2 regions of the Oikeobacillus pervagus genome follow, and region 1 is predicted to be linked to the other one. Evidence: riboswitches for the same ligand, from Rfam matches in the RefSeq annotation. Region 1 holds a riboswitch; the other holds the start of a gene.

What was found. A riboswitch is a leader RNA that binds a small molecule or an ion and turns the genes downstream of it on or off. The one in region 1 is predicted to bind S-adenosylmethionine.
Region 2: it holds a riboswitch for S-adenosylmethionine, as region 1 does, so the genes downstream of both, J2S13_RS08675 (Na+/H+ antiporter NhaC family protein) here and J2S13_RS02960 (O-acetylhomoserine aminocarboxypropyltransferase/cysteine synthase family protein) in region 1, are expected to answer to the same signal.

What each region holds. Positions count from the first base shown of each region.
Region 1 covers NZ_JAUSUC010000005.1:3,509-15,235, reverse strand. Annotated here, with positions in the region: gene cobA (uroporphyrinogen-III C-methyltransferase) at 1-711, shown strand, start outside; gene J2S13_RS03005 (nitroreductase family protein) at 731-1,303, shown strand; gene yfmF (EF-P 5-aminopentanol modification-associated protein YfmF) at 1,583-2,857, shown strand; gene yfmH (EF-P 5-aminopentanol modification-associated protein YfmH) at 2,860-4,149, shown strand; gene ymfI (elongation factor P 5-aminopentanone reductase) at 4,269-4,991, shown strand; gene J2S13_RS02985 (DUF3243 domain-containing protein) at 5,082-5,339, shown strand; gene J2S13_RS02980 (DUF3388 domain-containing protein) at 5,458-6,246, shown strand; gene J2S13_RS02975 (helix-turn-helix domain-containing protein) at 6,256-7,173, shown strand; gene pgsA (CDP-diacylglycerol--glycerol-3-phosphate 3-phosphatidyltransferase) at 7,306-7,884, shown strand; gene J2S13_RS02965 (competence/damage-inducible protein A) at 8,037-9,269, shown strand; SAM riboswitch class I at 9,403-9,518, shown strand; gene J2S13_RS02960 (O-acetylhomoserine aminocarboxypropyltransferase/cysteine synthase family protein) at 9,643-10,950, shown strand; gene J2S13_RS02955 (Ger(x)C family spore germination C-terminal domain-containing protein) at 11,184-11,727, opposite strand, start outside.
Region 2 covers NZ_JAUSUC010000018.1:40,233-51,959, reverse strand. Annotated here, with positions in the region: gene J2S13_RS08705 (YvbJ-related protein) at 1-1,060, shown strand, start outside; gene J2S13_RS08700 (methyl-accepting chemotaxis protein) at 1,244-3,316, shown strand; gene J2S13_RS08695 ((deoxy)nucleoside triphosphate pyrophosphohydrolase) at 3,458-3,853, shown strand; gene J2S13_RS08690 (DEAD/DEAH box helicase) at 4,215-7,103, shown strand; gene J2S13_RS08685 (1,4-dihydroxy-2-naphthoate polyprenyltransferase) at 7,216-8,136, shown strand; gene J2S13_RS08680 (manganese-dependent inorganic pyrophosphatase) at 8,261-9,193, shown strand; SAM riboswitch class I at 9,416-9,523, shown strand; gene J2S13_RS08675 (Na+/H+ antiporter NhaC family protein) at 9,652-10,944, shown strand; gene pepT (peptidase T) at 10,957-11,727, opposite strand, start outside.

The sequences.
Region 1 (11,727 bases):
GGATTGGAATGTATTAAACAAGCAGACGTCATTTTATATGATCGCCTCATTAATAAGGAATTACTGAATTATGCGAAACCAAGTGCAGAGCTGATTTATTGTGGAAAACGCCCTGGAAAACATGCGCTCATTCAGGATCAAATTCACTCACTTTTAGTAGAAAAAGCACTTGGGGGCAATACCGTTACACGACTTAAAGGGGGAGACCCATGTGTGTTTGGACGTGGTGGTGAGGAAGCGGAAATATTAGCGGATGCCGGGATTGAGTATGAAATTGTCCCTGGTATTACAGCTGGAATTGCCGCCCCTGCGTATGCCGGTATTCCAGTTACACATCGTGAACATGCCTCTACCTTTGCCATCGTGACGGCCCATGGACGTGAGGAGAAAAATCAAGATTATATTCACTGGGAATCATTAGCAAAGGGAATCGACACGATTGCCTTTTATATGGGGGTAGGAAATTTACCTCATATTTGTGCGAAATTGATTGAGCACGGAAAAAGTAAAACAACCCCTGTTGCCTTGATTCAATGGGGAACAACCGCTTCCCAAGTAACCGTGGAAGGGACATTGGAATCGATTGTAAAGATTGCAGAAGAACATGCGATTACCCACCCTGCGATTGTGTTAGTTGGGGAGGTTGTGAACATGCGGAATAAAATTCAATGGTTTGAAAAATTAAATCAAGAAAATTTTCTACATTTGTAATGGAGGATGAGTTGTCAATATGACGATCTTTTCTATGTTAGAGAAACGTCGTGCGGTCAGAAATTACGAAGATCGCCCAGTTGAAAAAGAGAAAATCATTCAATTATTAGAAGCAGCTACATGGGCACCTAATGATCGATTACGAGAACCTTGGAGTTTTTACATTTTTCAAGGAGAAGGCAAAAAGAAATACCAACAAATTGCTGAAGATTTTTTATTCGAAAGATTTCCAGATAAAGAGAAATTGCGGGAAAGTTCATTGAAAGTAGTGAAAAACACCCCGTTAATTATTGTAGTTACTTCAGATATCATTGAAGACGATCCAGCTGCTTCCGAAGATAATGAATATGCTGTTTGCTGTGCGATTCATTCCATGTGGCTTGCAGCAGAAGAGCTAGGCTTAGGGTTCGTATGGCGGACAAGAGGAGTTGGATTAGTACGAGATGAAAGATTGTTTTCACTAATCGATTCACCAGAAAATAAAAAAATAATTGGCTCCCTTTTTATCGGTTACCCCGACGAAAAAGCATTAGAAAACATGAAAGAAAAAAAGCGAACAGATTACCTAGAAAAAACAACCTGGTGCCAGTAAAAATAAAAGTCTGACCCATCCTCGGTCAGACTTTTATTTTGTAAAAAAATGGAGGGTGCCTGGCACCTGACTTGCTAACTAAAACAATGTCCATGTATAGTTAATCTATATCAACAAAAAATATCCTTATTAGCATGTTTCCAACAAAAAATGGATAGAAATATAGGAATAAGCAGAAAAGCGAAAGTACCTTGACCAGCCGCGACAAGCAAAAGGCTAGTCAATACCCGTAAAACAAGCACTAGAGTTTGAAGAGATTTATTAAAGGAGGATATATATATGGCTGTAGTGGAGGAAATCGTAAAAAAGAAAAAAGGCTATCAACTTCATGTCGTACCGACTGAAAAATATAAAACGAACACACTTGTTTGGAAAATGAAGGCACCTCTTGATGAAGAAACAGTTACTTTTCGAGCAATCCTTCCTTATCTTTTACAGAGTAGCTCTAAACAATTTCCGACAACGACCAAATTACGTTCTTATTTAGATGATTTATATGGAGCAAATTTCTTCGTGGATGTAGGAAAAAAAGGCGAGAATCATATTATTAGCTTTTCTGTTGAAGTGGCGAATGAAAAATTCCTAAAGAACAGCGAACCACTTCTTGAAAAGGGAATCACCTTTCTAAACGAAATTTTATTCAATCCAAATGTAGAACAAGGAAAATTTCACGAGGAAACGGTCACAAGTGAAAAACGAAATTTAAAACAACGTCTTCAATCGGTTTTTGATGATAAAATGCGTTACGCAGGGGTGCGATTAGTGGAGGAAATGTGTGAAACAGAGCCATTTTCCTTACAGCCGAATGGAATAAAAGAAAAAGTGGATGATCTTACAGCGAAAAGTATCTATCAATACTATGAAAAGGCTTTAAAAGAAGACGAACTAGACTTCTATATCATTGGAGATGTGGATCCTACTGAAGTAGAAAATATTTGTGATCGTCTCTTTTCACTACAGGACCGAAAACCAAAAGAAATCACCATGAAACATGAGGTAAAATCAACCGTAAAAGAAATAAAAGAAAAGCAAGAGGTCAATCAAGGGAAATTAAATATTGGCTTTCGAACAGGGACCACTTATCGGGATCAAGATTATTTTGCCTTGCAAGTATTTAATGGCATTTTCGGAGGCTTCTCACATTCGAAATTATTCCTTAATGTTCGTGAAAAGATGAGTTTAGCTTATTATGCAGCAAGTCGCCTTGAAAGCCATAAAGGCCTCCTTCTAGTCATGTCTGGGATTGATTCCAAAAATTATGAGCAAGCCTTGACAATTATCAAAGAACAAATGGAAGCCATGAAAAAAGGAGATTTCACTGATAAGGAAATCGAACAAACAAAAGCCGTAATATGTAATCAATTACTAGAAACGATTGATACATCACGTGGACTAGTCGAGGTGCTATATCATAATGTTATAGCTAAACAAACGATTTCCATTGATGATTGGCTTGACCGAGTAAAACAAACAACCAAGCAAGAAATTTTGGATATCGCCCAAAAGGTACAACTGGACACCATTTATTTCTTAACAGGAATGGAGGGAGCATAAAAATGGAAAAAATTGTATTTGACCAGCTACAAGAAGAGCTTTACTACGAAAAAATGACGAATGGGTTAGATGTATATATATTACCGAAAAAAGGATTTAATAAGACATACGCAACATTTACGACGAAATACGGCTCGGTTGACAATCAATTCATTCCTTTAAATAAAAATGAATTCGTTCGTGTTCCTGATGGAATTGCTCATTTTTTAGAACATAAATTATTTGAAAAAGAAGACGGAGATGTTTTTCAACAGTTCAGCCAACAAGGTGCATCTGCCAATGCCTTTACTTCATTCACAAGAACAGCTTATTTATTCTCAAGTACATCAAATGTGATGAAAAATTTAGAAACATTGATCAATTTTGTTCAAGAGCCCTATTTTACAGAAAAAACGGTTGAAAAGGAAAAAGGTATTATCGGGCAAGAAATTCGGATGTATGAGGACAATGCGGACTGGCGCGCCTATTTCGGTCTAATCCAAAACATGTATCACCATCATCCTGTTCATATAGATATTGCGGGAACAGTTGAATCCATTGATCAAATTACGAAAGATCATTTGTATGAATGTTATCACACATTTTATCATCCAAGTAATATGTTATTATTCGTTGTGGGGTCAGTTGATCCTACCGAAATGATGCAATTTATTCGGAAAAATCAGGAAGAAAAAGACTTTAAAGAACAGCCAGAAATAAAGCGCCGCTTTGAAGAAGAGCCAGTTAATGTAAAAGAGAAGAAACAAATTTTAAAAATGAATGTGCAAACATCGAAGTGCCAGGTTGGAATAAAGGCAATGCAAACCGATTTAAAGGGAAAAGAATTGTTAAAGCAGGAATTAACGATCAATGTCATGCTAGACATGTTGTTTGGAAGAAGCAATGATCACTATTTGCAACTTTACAATGAAGGGATCATTGATGATACATTTTATTATGATTATACTGGGGAGCAAGGATTCGGTTTCGCAATCGTTGGCGGGGATACAGAACATCCTGATGAGCTTGCAGATCGTATTCAAAAAATATTACTGGAAGCTAAATCAGGTCAACATTTAACAAGTGAATCATTAGAGAGAACGAAGAAAAAGAAAATTGGTGGATTTCTAAGAGCCATTAATTCACCAGAGTATATAGCCAATCAATTTACAAGATATGCCTTTAATGAAATGGATTTATTTGATGTTGTCCCAACTTTAGAGGAAATTACCTTTGAAGCGGTTCAAAAAATGGCTCATGATTTTATCGATGAAGATCGAATGACGGTTGGACAAATTATTCCGAATCGTTGATAGAGGTTTTAATGAATATTGCCATGAAGGTGCCCGGTCCTTAATATTGCCGGGTACTTTGCTTTTGTCCGTTGTATGAATATAGGACAATGTTCATTCTTTTTATAGGGGAGAGGAAGATGAAGAAGTTTGCTTTAATTACAGGTGCTAGTGGGGGGATTGGAAAAGAGATCGCATTATCACTAGCAAAGGATGGCTGGAATATTTATTTACATTATCATCAAAATCGAAATGAAATCGAAGTTTTAATGAGATCTTTACAGCCATTTTCATTGGAAATCATTCCGATTCAGGCTGATTTATCGAGCGATGAAGGAGTACAAAAGCTTGTATCCAATATTTTTTCGATTGATGCGATCGTTTTTTCAAGTGGGCAAGCGGTATATGGACTTTTTCAAGATCTTTCCGAAATGGAATTAGATCAACTTTGGGAAGTACATGTAAAAAACCCCATTAAGATTGTTCAAAAGCTTTTACCGAAGTTTTACCGGCTAGGTCATGGGAATATCGTATTTATTAGCTCGATCTGGGGACAAACAGGTGCCGCTTGTGAGGTGATGTACTCGACAGTGAAAGGAGCCCAACTTTCATTTGTAAAATCATTAGCGAAAGAAACAGCACGCAGCGGTATTCGCATCAATGCAGTGGCACCAGGAGCAGTTGAAACGCATATGATGAGTCGATTTTCTCAGGATGAATTAGAACTTTTGACGGAGGAAATTCCCATTGGCAGACTAGCAAAACCATATGAAATTGCCAATGTAGTTTCGTTTTTACTATCTGAGAAATCCAGTTATATTACGGGTCAAATATTGAGTGTGAATGGCGGTTGGTATACATAAAAAAATATTTTTCCCGATTGAATATGATGCATATTTTACAGGAACCGTTGCAAACTATTATTGTATCTCACTAAAGGAGGTCATGATAGAATGTCTGTACTTCATAATTGGGACCAATGGAAAAGCTTTTTAGGGGACCGCTTAAATCAAGCGCAAGGCCAAGGAATGGACAAACAAGTCATTAATGATCTTGCTTACCAAGTTGGGGATTACTTAGCAAAACAAGTAGATCCAAAAAATGAGCAAGAAAGGGTTTTATCTGATCTTTGGTCTGTTGCTTCTCCAGAAGAGCAACAAGCGATTGCCAGCACAATGGTGAAATTAGTTCAAAATAACGGTTCTCGCTAAAAGAGAGGGTTCTCCCTCTCTTTTTCCTTTTAAAATTGGCTAAAATCAGATATTATATATAGATGAAAGAGTTGATCATTTTTCCAAGGATGCGTGAACGTGTCATACGGAGGATATTATGGAAAAGAAAGAATGGTATTTCGAATATGAAATTAAAACAAACCGTCCCGGAATACTAGGTGATATTTCATCGTTATTAGGGATGCTTTCTATTAATATCATTACAATTAATGGGGTCGATGAAGGTCGACGTGGAATGCTTTTATTAGCGCAAAATGAATATCAAATTGTTCGACTCGAATCAATTTTACGAACAATGGACACAATTAAAATAATCAAACTAAGGGAACCAAAACTACGAGATAGGCTTGCTGTGCGCCATGGAAGATACATACAAAGAGATGCTGATGACAAGAAGACTTTTCATTTTACAAGAGATGAAATCGGATTGTTAGTAGATTTTATGTCCGAAATGTTTAAAAAAGAAGGGCATAAATTAATAGGAATTAGAGGGATGCCTAGGGTTGGAAAGACAGAATCTATTGTTGCGGCAAGTGTTTCAGCGAATAAAAGGTGGCTATTCGTTTCCTCCACCTTGTTAAAACAAACCGTTCGGGATCAGTTAATTCGAGAGGAGTATCGATCTGACAATATTTTTATCATTGATGGTGTTGTTTCTACCAATAGGGCGAGCGAACGTCATTGGCAACTTGTGCGTGAAATTATGAGATTACCGGCAGCAAAAGTAATCGAACATCCAGATATTTTTGTTCAAAACAGTGAATATTCGATAGACGATTTTGATTATATTATTGAACTACGCCATCATCCAGAGGAAGAAATTACATATGAACTCGTGCAAAATCAGTTCTTTCCAGAATCTGACCTCGATGGATTCGACTTTTAGTATTGGTAGGTGTTTAACTTGACGGAATTGGGAAATCGTTTAAAAGAAGCTAGGAAAGCAAAAGGATTATCTCTTGAGCAAATTCAAGAAATGACAAAGATCCAAAAAAGATATTTGATCGGTATTGAAGAAGGTAATTACGATATTATGCCTGGGCAGTTTTATGTACGTGCTTTCATAAAACAATATGCGGAGGCGGTTGGACTAGACCCAGAAGAGTTGTTTGATGAGTACAAGGATGACATTCCAACTGCAAAGGAAGATGAAGTACCACAGCGCATCACAAATGTGAAAACAACATCAACGAAAGCAGTTCCGACAAAGTCTACAAAGTTTTTTGATTATTTGCCCCAAATATTAGTCGCCGCTTTTATCATTGGAGCCATTTTCCTTGTATGGGTACTTAAAGGTGGCAACCCTAGTGATGACGGAAAACAAGAAGAAACTGTACAAGTAGAAGAATCAAATCAATCGCAAAATATTAAAGAAGAATCTAAGGAAGATTCAAAAGCTGATAATAAGCAAGAAGTAAAAGGGAAAGAAACGAAGAAAGAAGCAAAAGATGAAAAGAAAAAAGTGAAGAAAAAATCGAATAAAGACCAAGCCATTCAAGTGGTTAGTACAAATGGCCGAAAAACCATTTACAAATTAGAAAATACAGATGAATTCAAACTCACTGTAACATCTAAAGGCGAGACATGGGTTGAAATCTCAGATGGGACGGGGAAAAAATACTTTTCGAATATGCTGCGCAATGGTGAATCGCAAGAACATGATTTAACAGGTCAAACTGCTGCTAAGATTGTTGTCGGTTTTGCGCCAGACACAGAGATTAAAGTGAACGGGCAAACGCTTAAATATGAGCAGTCAGCAACAGATCTTGTACGCCAGGATATTGAAATTCAATTTGAAAAGAAAGAAGAATAATGTAATTAAAAGGGAGGAGAAGTCAAATCGAGTAGCCGATATTTTGAGTGTCTAATGATTTGACTTTCCACCTTGCACTTAATTACAAACGCGTTTTCCATAATGGAAATGTTGAAATTTGGAGGTACTGCTGTGAATTTACCTAATAAGATTACGATTTCTCGGATTTTTTTAATTCCTATTTTTTTAATTATTATGCTTGTTCAATTTGAATGGGGCGATATAACGTTACTTGGTACAACGATGCCTGTGCAACATTTTGTTGGGGCGCTTATCTTTATTATTGCCTCCACAACAGACTGGATCGATGGTCATTATGCGCGAAAATATAATTTAGTCACAAATTTAGGAAAGTTCTTAGACCCTTTAGCAGATAAACTTCTTGTTTCTGCGGCTTTCATTGTTTTAGTCGATCTAGAATACGCAGCTTCTTGGATTGTGATTATTATTATTAGCCGTGAATTTGCAGTAACAGGTTTACGCCTTATTTTGGCGGGAGAAGGAGAAGTTGTGGCGGCGAATATGTTAGGAAAAATCAAAACTTGGACGCAAATTATCGCAATTTCAGCCTTATTACTACATAATATTATGTTTGAAAGCTTTTCCTTCCCATTTGCGGATATTGCATTATGGGTGGCCACCTTTTTCACCATCTGGTCTGGATGTGATTATTTTTATTTGAATCGTCATGTGTTTAAACATTCAAAATAGGTTAAACTCACGATTGATGGGGGATTTTCCCCCCATTTTTATCTTTTAGTTTCTTAAGGGGCATACAGCCCGTTAATCTATGGGGGTGTTCCGTAAATGCTCAAGTTATCTAAGCATTTTGGGACATCCCCTTTATGTCAAGGAGGAGTAGTATGAATGCAGAAATAATAGCTGTTGGAACAGAACTTTTGCTTGGCCAAATTGTGAATTCAAATGCGCAATTTCTTTCGAATCATCTTGCGGAAATAGGAGTTGATGTTTTTCGGCATACAGCTGTAGGGGATAATGCAGATCGGCTCTTGCAGGTCATCAAAGAGGCAGAAAAACGAGCAGACTTGCTTATTTTTACCGGTGGTCTTGGACCAACCAAGGATGATTTAACAAAGGAAACGATCGCCAACCATGTAAAGAAACAGCTGATATATGATGAAGAAGCTTTAGAGAGTATTCAAATTTTTTTTGAAAAAACGAAGTTAAAAATGACGGAGAATAATAAGAAACAAGCACTTGTCATGGAAGATTCTACGGTTTTACCCAATCGAAATGGCATGGCCCCAGGAATGTTCTTGAAAACAGAAACAAATTCCTACATGTTACTACCAGGGCCACCAAAGGAAATGCAACCCATGTTTCTTTCATTTGGAAAACCACTATTAATGCAATTAATTGGTCAAGTTGAAAAAATTGAATCCAAAGTATTGCGTTTTTTCGGAATCGGGGAGTCGCAGCTTGAAACTGATTTAGAAGATCTAATTCTTTTGCAGAACAACCCTACTATTGCCCCACTTGCTGGAGACGGAGAAGTGACGATCCGCATTACAGCAAAAAATTCACCAAATGCAAAGGCAGAAGATTTGATTCAGCGAGTAGAAGAAAAAATAATGGAGCGAGTAGGTAGTTATTTTTATGGATATGATCAGTCTAGCATTATGGAGGAAATGGTCAAACTTTTAAAAGAACAAAAGAAGACGATTGCTTGTGCTGAAAGCTTAACGGGTGGATTATTTCAAAGTGAATTAACCTCTTTTTCAGGTACGAGTGAAATTTTCAAAGGTGGCATCGTTTGCTATTCCAATAAAGTAAAAGAACAAATTCTAGGAGTGGCCAATGAAACACTTCATACATTCGGTGCAGTAAGTGAGCAATGTGCGAAAGAACTAGCCGAAAACGTAATGACCCAATTTGGAACCGATTATGGGATTAGTTTCACAGGTGTTGCAGGGCCCGATTCGTTAGAAGGGAAGAAACCAGGGACGGTCTGGATTGGGCTAGCTGAAAAGGGATCAGAAACAAAAGCTTTTCTATTGCAACTTGTTGGTAGTAGAAATGGGATTCGGAAACGCACGGTTAAATACGGATGTCATTATGTCCTTCAATTATTATAAAAAATCAATGAAGAAAAGGATGAAGTGCGTTAATTCCGATCGATTTTATGTATTTTTTCGAAAAAGGGATTGACGAAAGTAGAAGGAATATTCTATACTTTCCTCAAGGGTAAAAACTAAAAGAATATTTTGACTCTTATCTAGAGTGGCGGAGGGAATAGGCCCGAAGAAGCCCGGCAACCATCAGGTGGCAAATTACTTGAAAAGGTGCTAAGTCCTACAGGTCAGAAAGGATCTGAAAGATAAGAGAGGAATCGTGTATACACGCCCTCTTCTTTCAGTGAAGAGGGTTTTAATTTTATTAAAATCCTCTTATTATCATCGTATTTAGGGATTCTTATAAGATAGTTAAAAAGAAAGGGAGGAATTTAAAATGACAAAAGAAAATTGGGATTTAGAAACGATTTTATTACATGGAGGGCAAATCCCTGATCCGACAACGGGATCTCGTGCTGTTCCAATTTATGAAACAACATCTTACGTATTCGAAGATACAGACCATGCTAAAGCATTATTTGGTCTAGAAAAACCGGGGAATATTTATTCAAGAATAATGAACCCTACGGTTGATGTATTTGAAAAAAGAGTTGCTTTATTAGAAGGTGGCGCTGCGGCGGTTGCTTTATCTTCAGGAATGGCAGCTATTGCTTTTTCTATTTTAAATCTTGCTCATGCAGGCGATGAAATTGTGGCAGATTCTAGCCTATATGGTGGTACATATAATTTATTTGCCACAACTTTACCACGCTATGGGATCAATGTGAAATTTGTGGATGGAACAGATCCAGAAAACTATCGAAAAGCGATTACACCAAAAACGAAAGCTCTTTACGGGGAAATTATTGGAAATCCAAGTTTGAATGTTCTTGATGTAGAGAAAATTGCCAATATTGCGCATGAAAATGGGATTCCACTCATTGTGGACAATACTTTTGCTTCTCCTTATGTGGCGAACCCAATTGAATGGGGAGCAGATATTATTGTACATTCCGCAACAAAATGGATAAGTGGTCATGGTACCGTCATTGGTGGAGTCGTCGTAGATAGTGGAAAATTTAATTGGAATAGTGAAAGGTTCCCAGGATTTACTGAGCCGGATCATTCTTATCATGGCATAAAGTATGCTGAAATTGAAGGTCCTGCTTTTGCGATTAAATTACGTGTTCAACTATTGCGTGACTTTGGTCCGTCCATGAGCGCACACAGTGCCTTTTTATTACTTCAAGGATTAGAAACATTACATCTACGCATTCAAAAACATGCTGAAAATACAAAAGTCCTCGTTGATTACTTACAAAATCATTCGGCTGTTGAATGGGTGTCACATCCTAGTTTGGAAAATCACCCTTCACATGAATTAGGGAAAAAATATTTAAGAGATAGTTTCGGCTCGATAGTTGTATTTGGAATTAAAGGTGGCCGTGAAGCGGGTAAAAAATTGATCGACAATATTCAATTATGGTCACATGTTGCTAATGTAGGGGACGGAAAATCATTAATTATTCATCCAGCATCCACTACACACCAACAATTAAGTAGTGAAGAGTTGAAAGCTTCAGGAGTAACGGAAGAATTAATTCGTTTATCCATTGGACTTGAATCACCAAAAGACTTAATTGCCGATTTAAATCAGGCGATTGAAAAAGCAACAGGGATCGCTTTTGATAAAGTAGAAGCATAATAATTAAAAAGGGACTCCAGTTTAATTAGGAGGTCCCTTTTTAATTGAAAAACAACTTTAACCCGCCTTAACGGGCCACTCCAAAATGATTTGGAAACAAAGAAGATAGGTGGAGGATTACGGCCCCAAAAGGTCCGATAAGGTCAACTAACATTCAGTGGGGGATGAAGTTTCACTTTATCTTGCTTTGAAATTTTTGCGATTTTTTGTTTCCCCTGATATAACCCTTTGGATTAAGTAGGGTTAAACAATTGTCGAAATTTTTCGTTTACTTTTATACAAATCATTGGTACCATGAAAGAGAGTACAGTTGCCCCAATAATTAAATAGGGAGGGATGAATCCAAGGAACTTTAGAAGAATGTCCATATCAATGACTCCTTTCATTTTTTTGTTTAAAATGGCACCACCATATCTTAAAACACCCTCAACCTCAAGATCTACTTGACTTTTTGAAAATAATTGTTCTCCAGTTGTCCAATCGTTTTTTAGTTTTTCCCATTTTTTATAATGATATTTATGTAGATGGGTTTGTAGTCCGATCATATCCACTTTATATTGACGTTGTAAATCAGCCATAAGACGATCTGCTTGTTTTTTTAATTCCATATTAAAAACTCTCTCAAGTTTTTTGATATCTTTTCTTGAACGAAATTGATCACTGTAGACTTCTCCAACAATCCCTTCATATGATAGATTGATTTTAAAAGAAGGTTGCTCATCATCTTCCCACTTTACATTGAGCTTTCGTTCTAGCCTTTTGATTTCAAGTACGATA
Region 2 (11,727 bases), on a different contig from region 1:
TCAGCCATCTAAACAACCCAAAGAGATCCTAAGGGATTTTGAACAAGCTGTGAAACAAGAGGATTCTGAAATATTGAAAAAGTGGGTCATTGTCGACGACCATCAAGCGGAAATCAATGAGGCATCCCTAAACGCCATGATTACGTATTTAAAAGAAAATAAGAGTAGTTATGAAGCGATAAAAGAAAGTTTGGAAGATCAAGTGAATGAGAAAGAATTCACTCCAACTAATCAACAAATCAGCTTGATTGAGGACGGAAAGATGGCGGGTATATGGCCGAAATATAAACTATTTGTTAAAACTGCCAGTATAAAAGTAATCGGACAGGAAGTTGATGACAAAATTAGCCTTTCTTTTCACAATACCGGTAAGTCCATGAAGAAGAAGGATGGCTATCTTTTTGGTGCTGTTTTACCAGGTACTTATCAACTCGATTTGCGGATGCAAAATAAACTAGGAGTTTTTTTAGAAAAAAAGAAAGTGGACATTTGGAGTGGGAGTAAGCAAGTCAGTCTAATCATGGATCCGCATAAGCTCATTCAGAAAGATAAGAGTGTAAGGGAAAAAATCATCTCTGCCATCCATGTCTTTAATCAAGACTTGGCCGCCTATTATTCAAGCGGTTTTAACCAAAGACATTTAACAAATTTGACAGAAGAGTTAAAAAAGGACAGCTTACTGCCCAAAGAAAGTCTTGAAATCGTAAATAAGCATGTAGACGAATTTCAATTGCAGTATTTAAGTGCAATCGTGAATATTGAGGATGTAGATATTCAAAAACTTCAAAAGGGGTGGACGGCTGAGACTAAAGCATTCGTTTCCTATAAGAATAGGCTTAAAATTCGTGGAGATGAATTATATGAGCATACAACTTTTAAAAAAATGAGGACATTTACATTAATATACGATGAAAAGAGGAAGCAATGGCTCGTGGATGATGTGTTCGAAGTAGACTCAAATGGATTCGAAGTAGACAGCTGGAAAAAACCCGTGAAACTAAAGGGAGAAAATTTACCAGCTTCCAAGTGGAAACCAAATGGCGTGGGAGAAACGTTATAATCATAGAATAAATTTTCAATTAGTGGGGGCTCCTTGCAACCCCCACTTTTAGATTTCCAGAAAAATGGATGGTGCCTGGCACCTGTATATTTTTTTAAAACTCGTAATTTTTGGACTTTTCCTGAATTGCTTCATTTTGGTGGAGTTATTCCGATATTGTAGGCAGAAGGGAGAAGGTATAAGGTGGCTGTTATAAAAGAACGTAAAGGTAGTATAAAGGGATTATCGATCCGGACAAAAGGGATATTATTTTTGTCTGCTTCGGTACTACTTGCTGTTGCTATTACTGTCATATTTAATTACATAACAATTAGCGATATCTTAAAAAAAGATGATATGAAACATGGAGTATATAATGCCAAAAATGCCGCTGCATTTGTAGAAAAAGATCTTGGTAAATATGACTCTTCCATTAAACAAATGGCTAGTCTTCTATCTCTACAAATGAATGAAGAGGGTTTCATTGGGCAAATGGAAAAGGAAATCAAGTCTATTCGTAAAGAAGATCCAATGTTAACTTCGGTTTACTTTATGGATTTTACTACAGGAAAGTTACATATTTCCCCATATGCAAAAGTGGATAAGGATGTCAGAGAGACGAAGTCATATCGATTATTAAAAGAACATCCAGAAACAACATGGGTCGGAGTGTATAAAGATATTGTGACAAGTAAAATGATGACATCTGTTATTACCCCCGTTTTTTCCAAAGGTAATATGGTGGGGGCATTAGGATATGACATCGATTTATCTAATATTGCTTTATTAAGAGAAAAGATTGAAAAGGAATCCAACAGTAAACTAATTATTTTAGATGATCAAGGTTTTATCATTAGCTCTTTTATAGAGAATGCAGATGGTAAAAATATGAATCCGGAAAAGAGCGGAACAGTAGAAGGTGTAGAAGACTTAATTGAAGACTCGAAGAAATTTCATTCGGCATTTAGTTGGGTGAATGAGATGAATCAAAAGTCTCCCAATACTTCTCATGATTTCTCTTGGAATGGAGAAAAATACAAGAGACATAGTGCAACTATTTTTGGGCTAAATTGGAATGTTATCTCCTTGACACCAGAAGCTATTTTTTTCGACAAAATCAGTAAGTTTCAAAAAGTTAGTGGGTTGTCTATTCTAGTCGGATTAGCTATCGGAGTGATTTTCGCAATTATTATTGCTTGGAGGCTTAATAAGTTAATTCGTTATTTCCAAACAGTCATAGGAAAGACAGCAGAAGGGGATTTAGTGTCAGAATTAGAGATTCATTCTAAAGATGAGCTCGGACAACTTGCAGTTAGCTATAATGAAATGCTCTATAAAATGAGACAATTAATATTTAAAATTACAACTAATGTTAGTTCAGTAAATCATGCAGCAGAGGGTTTAACCACCATAGCCAATGAAAACAATCAATCTATAGAAGAAATTACTCAAGCGGTTGAAGAAATTGCGGTTGGAACAGGAAATCAAACTGGAGAGATTGACAAGGGAACAAAAGCGATTCATGATTTAAGTGGACAGATTGGAAACTTGTTAAATCAATCAAATCAAATTGAATTCACAATGAAAGACGCAGCAAATGAAATCGATAGTGGAAATCGTCAAGTAGGGAACTTAGAGAAATCCTATTGTAAATTAGAACAGTCCTTTGAGAAAGTGACTGAAATGATCTCAAAGTTTGACGAAAGGTCACATTCAATTACTCGTGTCACAAAGGCTATTGAACAAATTGCAGAACAAACTAATTTACTTTCCCTAAATGCTTCTATTGAAGCTGCAAGAGCTGGTGAGCATGGAAAGGGATTTGCCGTGGTAGCTAATGAGGTTCGTAATTTAGCAGAAGAATCAAAAAGAGCTGCAAATGATATTCATGATATGGCCAAAGATATGGTGGTGAACACGAAAGAACTAGTAGAAGTAATGAATGAGACAAATACAATCAGTATTGACCAGAAAGATGCTGTGAGAATGGCGAGTGCGGCGATGGATAAATTAACTGAATCCTTACAGAGTATGATGGGGTCCATAGAAGAAGAAATGCATAGCATTCATTCAATCCAAGAGGAGAAGGAAATGGTCGTGAAGATGATCGAGGAAATTTCAGCTGTTTCACAACAGACGACAGCTTCCACTGAGGAAATCAGCTCCGCTATGGAAGAACAAGCAGCATCTACAAACGAGGTTACCCGCCATGCCATACAGCTTAACCAACTAATAGAAGAATTAAATGGGGCTCTTAGACAATTTCAAATAAAGTAAACTAAAGGTGTTAGGTATTATTCAAAAAATGGATGATAGCTAGCTTTTCTAGACTTCGTTATGAGGACAGAAAACGATGGGGCTAGAAAGGTAAAAACGAAAATAGCGCTTGAAACTAGGCATATTTCATAGGAGGACGAAATGAAAAAAAATATCTATGTCGTTGGAGCTGTCATTATTGAAAAAGGGAAAATTTTATGTGCACAAAGGGGGCCAGATAAGAGTTTATCTCTAAAATGGGAGTTTCCAGGAGGAAAGATAGAGAAAGGCGAAACACCTCAAGAGGCGTTGCGCCGCGAAATTGAAGAAGAAATGCTTTGCAAAGTCGAAATTGGGGAACAAGTTGAACATACGGCCTATGAATATGATTTTGGAATTGTTCATTTAACTACCTTCCGTTGTAAGCTAGTGGAAGGCCAACCGGAATTAACTGAGCATGTAGCCATTAAGTGGCTGGAACCCAGTGAACTCCTAAATTTAGACTGGGCCCCTGCAGATATTCCCGCGATTGAAAAATTGGTGAACGTCACTTCATGATGATTAGGTAAAATGATTTTTTGCTATTCACAATTTGTGAATAGTTTTTTTGTTGTTTCTTTCAATCATTGTGAAAAGTGAAAGTAGCGCAAATATAATCGGGAAATACGCAAATACGAAGGGAAATAATCAAATCCTTTTGGGAAATAAACATAAATCTTAGGAAATAATCATATCGCCTCGGGAAATACGCAAATACCCCAAGGAAATACGCAAATCCTGCAAATCTTAAATCTACTCCCCATAACTGTGCTCCCCCTTCTAAAAAATACCTTGAAACCCAAAGATTTAAATTATGATTGCTCTACTAAAACAGGAGGATTACAATAAATATATTAATTTGGTAATGTATGGTGATCATATGGAAAATTTTATAGGAAAATTGGAAGCTTCTTTACATAAGGGGTTTATCGATCATAAGTATACTCAATCGGGAAACTATAAACCTAGATTATTAATTAATCATTCGCAAAAAAATGAAAATGTCTTAACTTCATTGCTGGAGGAACTGGAAAGTTGTGAGTCTTTTCTTTTTTCTGTTGCTTTTATTACAGAGAGCGGATTGGCTACTTTAAAATCACATTTTCTTGACCTTAAAAGAAAAGGAATTAAAGGGCGAATCTTAACTTCTACCTTTTTGAACTTTAACCAGCCAAAAATGTTTAAAGAATTAATGAAAATCAAAAATGTTGAAGTAAGGTTGACGGATTTGCAAGGGTTTCATTCAAAGGGGTATATTTTTCAGAATAAAACCCATTATTCTTTAATTGTAGGGAGTTCCAATCTAACGGCTCATGCTTTAAAAGTCAACTATGAATGGAATGTAAAATTAACTTCTCATGAAAATGGGGAAATCGTTCACCATTTTAAAAATCAATTTGAAGAAGTATGGAAAGAAGCAGAGCCTTTATCAGAGAGATGGATTGAGAACTATAAAAAAACATATAAGCAAATAACCGAACCAAAATTAATCGACCGAGTAGTGGAATTACCAATCAAGTATGAAACAAATTCCATCAAAGAGGCTCTCGAAATTGTACCAAATAAAATGCAACAGGCTGCCTTAAAAGAAATTCAAGCAGTTCGTGATGCTGGGGAACAAAAAGGTTTAGTCATTTCAGCTACTGGAACAGGGAAAACCTATCTTTCTGCTTTTGATGTACGCCGCTTTGCTCCAAGACGAATGCTCTTTATCGTTCACCGCGAACAGATTCTTAAAAAGGCTCAAGCGGATTATAAAAAGGTTCTTGGTGGGTATGATAAAGATTTTGGAATTTTATCGGGGTCAAATAGGCAGACGGATGCTAAGTATTTATTTGCGACCATCCAGACGATTTCAAAAGAGGAAAATTTACAACAATTTCATCGTGAAGAATTTGATTATATTCTGATCGATGAAGTTCATAAAGCAGGTGCCTCGTCTTACCAAAAAGTTATGGAATATTTCCAACCGAAATTTTTATTAGGAATGACAGCGACACCAGAGCGTACAGATGATTTTAATATTTATGAACTCTTTGATTACAATATTGCTTACGAAATTCGTCTGCAAGAAGCACTTGAAGAAGATATGCTATGTCCTTTTCATTATTTTGGTGTAACTGATTGGGAATGGAACGGGGAAATGATGGATGAGACCACTCTTTTATCCAAGCTTGTGACCGAAGAACGTGTCCAGCATATTTTAGAAAAGGTGGAGTATTACGGCTTTTCTGGTGAAGAGGTAAAAGGGTTAATATTTTGTAGTCGTAAAGAAGAAGCAAAACAATTATCACAATTATTCAATCAAAAGGGTTTCCGCACAGTGGCGTTAACAGGGGAAGATTCTCAAGAAGTAAGGGAATCTAATATTTCTAAATTAGAAAATGGTGAACTTGATTATATTCTAACCGTTGATATTTTTAATGAGGGGATTGATATTCCGAGTATTAATCAAGTAGTTATGTTGAGACAAACCCAATCCAGTATTATTTTCATCCAACAGCTTGGGCGGGGACTGCGTAAACATTCTACAAAAGATTATGTAACCATTATTGATTTTATTGGAAATTATAAAAAGAATTATTTAATTCCGATTGCACTTTCAGGGGATCGTTCCCAAAACAAAGATCGTATTCGTCGAAAGACAAATGATACAAGTTTTATTAAAGGTGTATCTACGATTAATTTTGAGGAAATAGCGAAAAAACGAATTTTTTCAGCAATCGATCAAAGTAATTTGACGACGTTAAAGATCTTAAAAGAGGCTTATGTGGAACTAAAAAATCGATTAGGGAGAATCCCCTATCTATACGATTTTCTAGATAATCACTCACTAGATCCGGTTGTGGTTGCGACTAAGTATCATAACTATTATCAATTTTTATTAAAAATGAAAGAAGATCTTCCATTATTAAGTTCATATGAAAATAAAGTGTTAACGATGCTATCATTGGAAATTTTAAATGGGAAGAGAAAACACGAAATTATCTTATTGGAATTGTTGCTGGAAAAAGGAGAAATTCAACAGGATGAATATATCCGTCAGCTAGTCAAATTTCGTTGCCGCATTGATTCAGCTACTTTAGAATCGGTCAAACGGGTTCTGGATCTTTCTTTTTTTACCCAAAGTGATCGAAAAAAATATGGAGAAAAGCCGCTTGTTACTTTGAATTCCCATAATATCTACGCTTTTTGTCAGAATCTGCAAGAACGTCTAAAGGCTAATGACTATTTCCGGCATTTAATAGAGGACATTGTGCGCAGTGCTAAAGAGAAGAGCAAGTTGTATAAATGCGAGGAATCGTTGACATTATATGAAAAGTATTCTAGGAAAGATGTTTGTAAATTATTAAATTGGCCTAAAGATGAAAGTTCTACTGTCTATGGTTACAAAACGAAAGATCAAACATGTCCGATCTTTATTACTTATCATAAACAAAGTGATGTTGAAGCCAGTGTGAATTATGAGGACGAATTCTTAAGTCAAGATGTATTGAAATGGTATACAAGAAGCAATAGAACCCTAAAGTCTGAAGAAGTAAAAAAAATCATTTACGCAGAGGATCATCATATCGATATCCATATCTTTGTGAAAAAAGACGATGACGAAGGAAAAGATTTTTATTACTTAGGAAAAGCAAAACCTGATCAACAAAGCGTACAACAAGATATAATGAAAGACGAAAATAAAAAACCCGTCGTACATATGAACATGATAATGGAAAAAGCACTCGACCCTAAGTTATATCAATATATTAAGAGTAGCTAGATTTACCCAATTTCTGGATGGTGCCTGGCACCATCCAGATTTTCCACTTGTAAATGTCGTTGGGTTTTCTTTATGATGGGTATATAAGGATTATTTTAGAAAGGACATTCGTATGAAAATGGAATCGATTGAATCGGTAAGTAGGGGGAAATTGTTGTGGCAATTGACACGTCCACATACGTTGACTGCTTCGATTGTCCCGGTGTTAATTGGCACGGTTCTTGCTATGTTCTATGCGGATCATCACGCAGGTTTATTTATTGCGATGCTTCTTGCCTGTTTATTGCTCCAAATTGCTACTAATTTATTTAATGAATATTATGATTTTAAGCGTGGTTTAGATACTGAGGATTCTGTTGGGATTGGTGGTGCGATCGTTCGCCATGGAATGAGTCCGAAGACGGTATTAAATATGGCTTTAGGATCATATGGAATTGCTCTTTTATTAGGTTTGTATATTTGTATGAATACGAGCTGGTGGCTGGCTCTTATTGGGATTTTAGGAATGATGGTCGGGTATTTTTATACAGGAGGACCACTGCCAATTGCCTATACGCCTTTTGGTGAATTATTTTCTGGGTTATGTATGGGTTCTGTCTTTATATTAATTGCTTTTTATATTCAAACAGGTTCGGTTACGACTGAGAGTATTCTTCTATCTGTCCCCATCGGAATTTTAGTAGGGGCGATTAATTTATCCAATAATATTCGTGATATTGAGGAGGATACATTAGGTGGTCGAAATACATTGGCGATTCTTGTAGGGAGAAAAGGGGCTATTTATATATTAGGCGCTATGTTTGCCGTCTCTTATATTTGGATGATTGGGCTTGTAGTGACAGGAGTCGTGAGCCCGTGGCTGCTACTCGTTCTCCTTAGCTTTCCAAAACCCGTACAAGCTTTAAAAGGCTTCTTTAATGAGGTGCAGTCCCCTTTACAAGTAATCCTAGCGATGAAAGCGACAGCCCAAACCAATACAATCTTTGGTATTCTTTTGTCCATCGGCCTATGCATTAGTTATATCATTCAATAAAATAGTGCTAGGTATCACCCAAAAAATGGATGGTGCCTGGCACCTTGTCAAATTCATGGAATTCTGGAAAAATAGAGTTTGACTATACTAACCAAAATCTATGAGAAAAAGAGGGAGTTGGACCATGAGCAAAACACTGATTTTTGGACATAAAAATCCTGATACTGATTCTATTTGTTCTGTTATTGCCTATGAAAAATTGAAAAGTGAATTAGGAATTGAAGTAGAAGCGGTTCGCCTAGGTGAAGTAAACCAAGAAACCCAATATGCATTGGACTATTTCAAAGTGGACGCACCTCGACTTGTTCAAACCGTTGCGAATGAAGTTGACCAAGTCATTCTGATTGACCATAATGAATTCCAACAAAGTGCAGATGACATCGAAAAAGTTCGAATTTTGGAAGTAATTGATCATCACCGTATTGCGAATTTCCAAACAGGCGATCCTTTATATTACCGTGCAGAACCAGTTGGCTGTTCGGCAACCATTTTAAATAAAATTTATAAGGAAAAAAATGTACAAGTGAAAAAAGAGATTGCTGGATTAATGCTATCAGCGATTATTTCTGACACTCTTTTATTCAAATCTCCAACATGTACAGATGAAGATGTAGCAGCTGCAAAAGAATTAGCAGCCATTGCTGGAGTAGATGCCGAAAAATATGGCCTTGATATGTTAAAAGCAGGAGCAGATTTGAAAGATAAGACAGCGAAAGAATTAATCGGCCTAGATGCAAAGGAGTTCCAAATGGGTGATTCCAAAGTAGAAATTGCACAAGTTAATGCTGTCGATGTTAATGAAATTTTAGCCCGTCAAGAGGAGCTAGAAACAACATTGACAGAAGTGATTTCTGAAAAACAACTAGATTTATTCCTGCTTGTTGTAACCGATATTTTAAATAGTAATTCAACGGCCTTAGCTCTTGGTGAAAAAGCATCAGCTGTAGAAAAGGCATATAATGTATCCCTGGATCAAAATAAAGCATTATTAGAGGGCGTTGTTTCACGTAAAAAACAAATTGTTCCCGTATTAACAGATGTCCTTTCCAACATGTAATATAAAATAGTTCTAAAAAACGCCTGACTCCTTTTCACATATTTGAAAGGGACGGGCATTTTTTGTCTCTAAAATTGGAAAATAATCCCTCATTATAAAATTATTTTTATTCCTTTTTATCCCCCATAAAATACATCCATTCAAATTCTTATCTATAGGTTGCGAAAATATCGAAATTACTGTATCCTTTATATTACTTTATAAATGAGAATATGGATAATCTTCTTATCAAGAGAGATGGAGGGACTGGCCCGATGAAATCTCGGCAGCGGACTCAAGTTTAGAGTGCTGTGCCAAATCCAGCGAGCAGAAATGCTTGGTAGATAAGAGGAGTGTTTTATAAAAAATTATAAGACCTCTTCTTGAAACATTGGCAAGAAGTGGTCTTTTTTGTATAGAGAAAAGACTAAGTCCATTTCTTCATTATGAAAAAAATTTGTGAGGTGATCATCTTGAGTGTGGACAAAAAGGGAAATCCGTGGGCTTTATTTCCGTTTCTCGTTTTTTTAACCCTATTTATCGGGTCCGGAATCATTACGGGTGATTTTTACAGTTTTCCAGTAATCGTGGCCATTGCTATTTCGGCTGCAGTGGCATTAGCGATGAATCATAAAGAGTCCTTTTATAAGAAGGTGGATGTTTTCTGCCGTGGGGCAGGGAATACAAATATTATGTTAATGGTGATGATCTTCCTTTTGGCTGGGGCTTTTTCTGAAGTCGCCAAAGGGATGGGAGCGGTCGATTCCACTGTGAATCTAGCATTATCTGTTGTCCCGCAAAACTTGTTAATGGTCGGAATGTTCATTATCGCTTGCTTTATTTCCTTATCCATGGGAACATCGATGGGAACGATTGTGGCGTTAGCTCCTATTGGGGTTGGAATTAGTGAGCAAACCGATATTTCACTAGCACTCTCAATGGCAACGGTCATTGGTGGGTCAATGTTTGGCGATAATCTTTCATTTATTTCTGATACAACGATTGCTGCTGTTCGTACTCAAAATACGAAAATGAAAGATAAATTTAAGGTAAACTTTTGGATTGTCTTGCCCGCAGCGATCGTCACTTGTGTGATACTTGGACTCTTAACGATGGGTCAACATGCGGAAATTACACAGCATTCTTATGACTGGGTGAAAATTTTACCTTATTTATGTGTACTGATCACCGCTTTAATTGGGATCAACGTCCTTCTCGTCCTATCGATTGGGATCATATTTGCAGGGGTTGTAGGCTTAGTAGATGGAAGTTATCAAGTCATGAGTGTCATTCAGCAAGTTGGGGAAGGGATGGCCGGAATGTATGAAATCGCCTTCCTAGCTATTCTGATTGCTGGGATGGTGGAAGTGATCCGGCATAATGGCGGAATTGACTTCATCCTTTATGCGGTGACGAAAAATATTAAATCGAAAAAAGGGGCAGAATTTAGCATAGCAAGTTTAATTGGATTGACTGATTTATCAACGGCTAATAACACAATTTCAATTATTATTGCGGGTCCACTTGTTAAAAATATTGCAGATCAATATGATATTGACCCACGAAAATCGGCTAGTTTATTAGACATTTTTTCATGCAGTATCCAAGGATTAATCCCGTACGGAGCACAATTACTTGTAGCGGCGGAAATCGCCAAAATTTCACCTGTTAGCCTATTGCCATATTCCTACTATCCAATTTTAATTGGGATTTGTGGGGTCATCGCGATCCTGATCGGATATCCGAAATTTTCAACACAAGGAAACAAGTAAAAGCAGCGGATTTTATTTCCCGCTGCTTGCTTTACTTTCTGTTAGTTTAATGATTTCAACGACGACATTTGTAGCCTTGATCATATTATCGACAGAAATATATTCAAATCGACCGTGGAAGTTTTCCCCACCTGTAAAAATATTCGGTGTCGGCAGTCCCATATAAGAAAGCTGGGAACCGTCCGTACCACCGCGAATAGGAGATATCTTCGGTTCAATGTTTAAATTTTTCATTGCTTCATAGGCAATATCGACAATTTCCTTTACGGGTTCAATTTTTTCCCCCATATTGTAATATTGATCGTTCATCTCTAAAATGATTCGTTCTTCTCCATATTGTTCTTGTAACTGAGCAACTATTTTTTTAATGGTTGCCTTTCTGTCATTGAATTTTTCACGGTCAAAGTCTCGAATAATATAATGCAATCTAGTCTCTTCTACATCTCCATTGAATGAAAGAAGATGGTAGAAGCCTTCATATCCTTCTGTAAATTCAGGAGCATCCTTAGATGGAAGTTGTTGATGAAATTCCATGGCCATTTTAGCGGAATGGATCATTTTCCCTTTCGCTGTACCTGGATGGACGTTCTTCCCTTTGAACGTGATCTTCGCTGCCGCCGCATTAAAGCTTTCGTACTCTAATTCGCCTAATGGTCCACCGTCGACCGTGTAAGCATATTGTGCATTAAAAGCTTCTACATCAAATTTATGAGGTCCTCTTCCAATTTCTTCATCTGGTGTGAATGCTACGCGAACTTTCCCATGCTTGATCTCTGGATGTTG